One region of the Streptomyces sp. PSU-S4-23 genome, then DNA from elsewhere that is predicted to be linked to it. Evidence: riboswitches for the same ligand, from Rfam matches in the RefSeq annotation. Region 1 holds a riboswitch; the other holds the start of a gene.

Region 1 (2,382 bases):
GGCGCAGGTTGATCCCGCTCTCCCGCGCGGCGGCGACGACCGCGTCGGCGCGGCCCGGCACCCGCACGGTGAGCGTGTCGAAGTAGGCGCCGTGGACGACCTCGGCCCCTCCCGCCGCCAGACCCGCGGCGAGGATCGCGGTGTAGCGGTGGGTGCGCCGCGCGATGGTGCGCAGGCCCTCGGGCCCGTGGTAGACGGCGTACATCCCGGCCATCACGGCGAGCAGCACCTGCGCGGTGCAGATGTTGCTGGTGGCCTTCTCGCGGCGGATGTGCTGTTCCCGGGTCTGCAGTGCCAGCCGGTACGCCTTGTGCCCGTCCGCGTCCACGGAGACGCCCACGAGCCGGCCCGGCAGGCTGCGCGCGAACCTCTCGTGCACCGCCATGTAGCCCGCGTGCGGCCCGCCGAAGCCCATGGGCACACCGAAGCGCTGCGTCGTCCCGACGGCGATGTCGGCGCCCAGCTCACCCGGCGGGGTCAGCAGCGTCAGCGCGAGCAGGTCGGCCGCCACGGTGACGAGGGCGCCGCGCTCGTGGGCCTGCGCGACGACGGGCCTGATGTCGCGGACGGCACCGGAGGCGCCCGGGTACTGGATCAGTACGCCGTTGATCTCCCGCTCGGCGACCTCGGCCGGAATGCCGTCGCTCAGGTCGGCGACCACGACCTCCACGCCGGTCGGCTCCGCGCGGGTCCGGATCACGGCGACGGTCTGCGGCAGCGCGTCCGCGTCGACCAGGAAGAGGCCGTTCTTGTTCCTGCCCATGCGCCGGGACAGCGCCATCGCCTCGGCGGCGGCCGTCCCCTCGTCGAGCAGGGAGGCACCGGCCGTCGGCAGGCCGGTGAGGTCGGCGACCATGGTCTGGAAGTTGAGCAGGGCCTCGAGCCGGCCCTGCGAGATCTCCGGCTGATACGGCGTGTACGCGGTGTACCACGCAGGGTTCTCCAGCACGTTCCGCAGGATCACCGGCGGCGTGAAGGTCCCGTAGTAGCCCAGACCGATCATGGAGTCGAGGACCTGGTTGCGGTCGGCGAGGGAGCGCAGCTCGGCCAGCACCTCGGCCTCGGTGCGCGCGCCCGGCAGCGCCAGGCCGTCGGCGTTCTTGATCACATCCGGGACGGCGGCGGCCGTGAGGTCGTCGAGCGAGCCGTAGCCGACCTGCGCGAGCATCTTGGCCCGCGCCTCCTGGTCGGGCCCGATGTGGCGCTGCTCGAAGGGCGTCCCCTGTTCGAGCTCGGCGAGCGGAATGCGGTGGGCGGTCATTGCGGAGGCCTCCTGGTCTGACGCGACCTGTGAAGGGCACCACGGCACGGGTGCCCCGACGGCCTCCCCCTCTGTCATCTCGACCTGAGAGCTTCACCGGTCCGCCGCAAGGCGCTCCGGCTTTCACCGTCGGTGAGAGCGGGAGCCGTCGGCACCCGCCCTGCTTTCCAGAGTGACCTCGTCCGTGCGGTACGTGGGCCTGAGAGATTCCGGGGAGGATTTGCTCCTTCGGCGCCTCCGGATCGCTCCGGAGGACTCTCCCGCACGGGTTCAGCAGCCGTTTGCCAGCGTACCAGCGGGGACATCGCGGGAACCTTCGAGTGGCCGTGTAGCGGAATGTGCTCTTTTGTAGTGCGTAGTCCGCATTGCGACCAATTGGAGGGACCGTGCAGACCGACATCGATCCGCGGAATCTGATCGGCCGCAAGGCGTTCGACCGCAACGGAGCCAAGATCGGCACGGTCGACGAGGTGTACCTCGACGACGCGACCGGTGTGCCGGAGTGGGCGGCCATACGAACGGGCCTGTTCGGCAGGGACGCGTTCGTCCCGCTGGAGCCCAGCGAACTGGTGGAGGGCACGCTGCGGGTCCCCTTCGACCGGGCCCTGATCAAGGACGCCCCGGACTTCGGCGTCGGACGCCACCTCTCCCCCGAGCAGGAGCTGCAGCTCTACCACCACTACGGCCTGGACGTGGCCGCGCCGCCCCCGCCGGCGGACCGCGACTTCGGGCGTCTCGCCGGATCGGAGGAGACGTGAGCCCTGCCCGTCACTGAGCCCGGGCCGCGTTCTGCGACCGGGCCCCGGCCGCGTTCTGCGCGGCACCCGGCTCGGCGCCCTCGGGTCTTCGCCGCGTCCCGGGCGGGTCCCCGGGCGGTCGCGGAACCAGGGGCAGGGGATCCGCCGGCTCCAGCGCGGGGTCGTCGGTGCGGAAGGTGCGCACACGTCCCGGCTCCGAGCCGGGGGTCTCGAACCGGACGGTCACCCGGCCCAGACCGCTGCCCTGCACCCAGCCGGGCCCGTACTCGGCGTGCCGGACGTCGAGTCCCGGGCGCCAGACGTGCTCGGACGGAGTCGCGGGCTGCTCCCCGGCCGCGGGCCCGTCCGCGCCCTCCGGCTCCA
Region 2 (2,382 bases), 5.1 Mb from region 1:
CTTGTAGAACGGCAGCGCCACGACCTCGTACGGCTCGTGGCTGCCCCGGATGTCCACCGCGACCCCGGTGGTGCCGGGCGCGGAGTGCGCCGCGTCGACGTACGCCATGGCGATCGGCCGGCCCAGCGTGGGGGAGGGGGCACCGGAGGTGACCTCGCCGACCACCTCGCCACCGGCGACGACCGGGTACCCGGCCCGCGGGACCCGCCGGCCCTGCGCGACCAGGCCGACCAGCACGCGCGGCGGGTTCTGCGCGGCCCGCTCGGCGGCCTCGCGCAGCGCCGCGCGCCCCACGAAGTCGCCCTCCTTCTCGAACTTCACGACCCGGCCGAGCCCGGCGTCGAAAGGAGTCAGGGACGTGCTGAGCTCGTGCCCGTACAGGGGCATGCCCGCCTCCAGGCGCAGCGTGTCCCGGCAGGACAGCCCGCACGGGACGAGGCCGACGGGCGCGCCCGCCTCGGTCAGCGCCTGCCACAGCTTCTCGGCGTGCTCGGGGGCGACGAACAGTTCGAAGCCGTCCTCGCCGGTGTACCCGGTGCGCGCGATGAGCGCCGGGACGCCGGCGACCGTGCCGGGCAGGCCCGCGTAGTACTTGAGGCCGTCCAGGTCGGCATCGGACAGGGACTTCAGGATGCCGGGGGACTCGGGGCCCTGGACGGCGACGAGGGCGTAGGCGTCCCGGTCGTCGCGGACCCGGGCGTCGAAGCCGGAGGAGCGCTCCACCAGCGCGTCCAGCACCACCTGGGCGTTGGAGGCGTTGGCGACGACCATGTACTCCTGTTCCGCCAGCCGGTACACGATCAGGTCGTCGAGGATGCCGCCGTCCTCCCGGCAGATCATCGTGTAGCGGGCGCGGCCGACGCCGATGGAGGACATGCTGCCCACCAGGGCGTGGTCCAGGAACCGGTCCGCCCCGGGTCCGGTGACCGTGATCTCGCCCATGTGCGAGAGGTCGAAGAGACCCGCCTTCGTCCGGACGGCGACGTGCTCCTCGCGCTCGGAGCCGTACCGCAGGGGCATGTCCCAGCCGGCGAAGTCGGTCATCGTCGCGCCGAGCGAACGATGCAGGGCATCGAGCGCGGTACGGCGCGGGGGGCTGCTGCTCATCGGTTGTGCTCCCAGGGCGATGGAGTCCCCCGCGCGGCGGAGCCGGGCGTGGGGAGGACGGGGTCGTTCCTCCCCATCTGTCATCGGAACCTGAGAGGTTCGCCATGACTCCCGCGGCGGGTCGTCACGGCTTGCACCTTGGGTGGAGCCACTGGTCAGCGGCCCGCTTTTCAGATGTGCCTCGCCCGCGCGGTACGGGGCCTGAGAGATTCAAGGGAGGGACTTGCTCCTTCGGCGCCCGGGCACATGTCGGTACCCGGAACTCTCCCGCGCGGATTCAAGCGGCCGGTATGCAGTTGGCGCGCTCATCATCGCATGCCGCGCCCGCTCGTGGCAGGCCGCATCTGTAACCGGCTTGTGGCGCTACGGGCACGAAAACGCGAGACACCGTGCATTACCTTCTCTTTACGCTCGACGGGGACAGGTACGTCCCGGCCCCAAGGGAGGACGATCACGGTGAACAGGACCACGGCATACGCCACGACCTCGGGCGTCGCGGTGCACAAGCAGCCCGGAGCCACGGCCCTGGAGAACCGCGGCCCGCTGCCTGCGGCCGTGGTCCGCGATCTGCGCGACCGCACGGGCCGCAGCCCGCGCGGGCTCACCTTCGGCGCGGCCGACCTCGTCGTGGTCACCGGGCTGCCCGGCAGCGGCAAGTCCACGCTCATGCGGCGCGCCGTGCGGGGCACCCGCATCGACTCCCAGGACACCCGCGACCGCTGGGACACCCGCCTGGCCGGTGTCCTGCCCTACGCGGTCTACCGCCCCCTCGTCCGCCTCGCCCACTACGCGGGCCTGCGCCGCGCACTGCGCGCGGGCACGGCGGTGGTCGTGCACGACTGCGGTACGCAGGCGTGGGTGCGCGGCTGGCTGGCCCGGGAGGCCCGCCGCCGCGGCGGCACGCTGCACCTGCTCGTGCTCGACGTCGGCGCGGACACGGCCCTGGCGGGCCAGCGCAGCCGCGGCCGCGGTGTCTCGCGCTACGCGTTCCTCAGGCACCGCCGGGCGACGCGGCGGCTGCTGCGCTCCGTCGAGCGGGGCCGTCTGCCGCGGGGCTGCGGCTCGGCGGTCCTGCTCGACCGGGACGCGACCGACACCCTGCGCCGGATCGGTTTCGCCGGCTGACCGGCCCCGGGCGCGCAGGCGTTAGCCTTTCCAGCCACAGCAGTGGTTCTGAGCAGGCGGTAGGCAGATGGACTTCCCGGCGGATCTTCCCGCGGACTTCCCCGCACAGGCGCACCCCCATCCGCACGGCGGATGGCCGGGCAACGAGTT

What was found. A riboswitch is a leader RNA that binds a small molecule or an ion and turns the genes downstream of it on or off. The one in region 1 is predicted to bind glycine.
Region 2: another riboswitch for glycine. It lies ahead of gcvT (glycine cleavage system aminomethyltransferase GcvT); the one in region 1 lies ahead of gcvP (aminomethyl-transferring glycine dehydrogenase).

The regions. Positions count from the first base shown of each region.
Region 1 is NZ_JBVMUU010000002.1:1,045,874-1,048,255, forward strand. Features, by position in the region: gene gcvP (aminomethyl-transferring glycine dehydrogenase) at 1-1,261, opposite strand, end outside; glycine riboswitch at 1,439-1,534, opposite strand; gene ACZ79I_RS05620 (PRC-barrel domain-containing protein) at 1,648-2,019, shown strand; gene ACZ79I_RS05625 (DNA polymerase IV) at 2,030-2,382, opposite strand, start outside.
Region 2 is NZ_JBVMUU010000002.1:6,154,812-6,157,193, forward strand. Features, by position in the region: gene gcvT (glycine cleavage system aminomethyltransferase GcvT) at 1-1,107, opposite strand, end outside; glycine riboswitch at 1,175-1,287, opposite strand; glycine riboswitch at 1,288-1,387, opposite strand; gene ACZ79I_RS28120 (AAA family ATPase) at 1,558-2,232, shown strand; gene ACZ79I_RS28125 (enhanced serine sensitivity protein SseB) at 2,300-2,382, shown strand, end outside.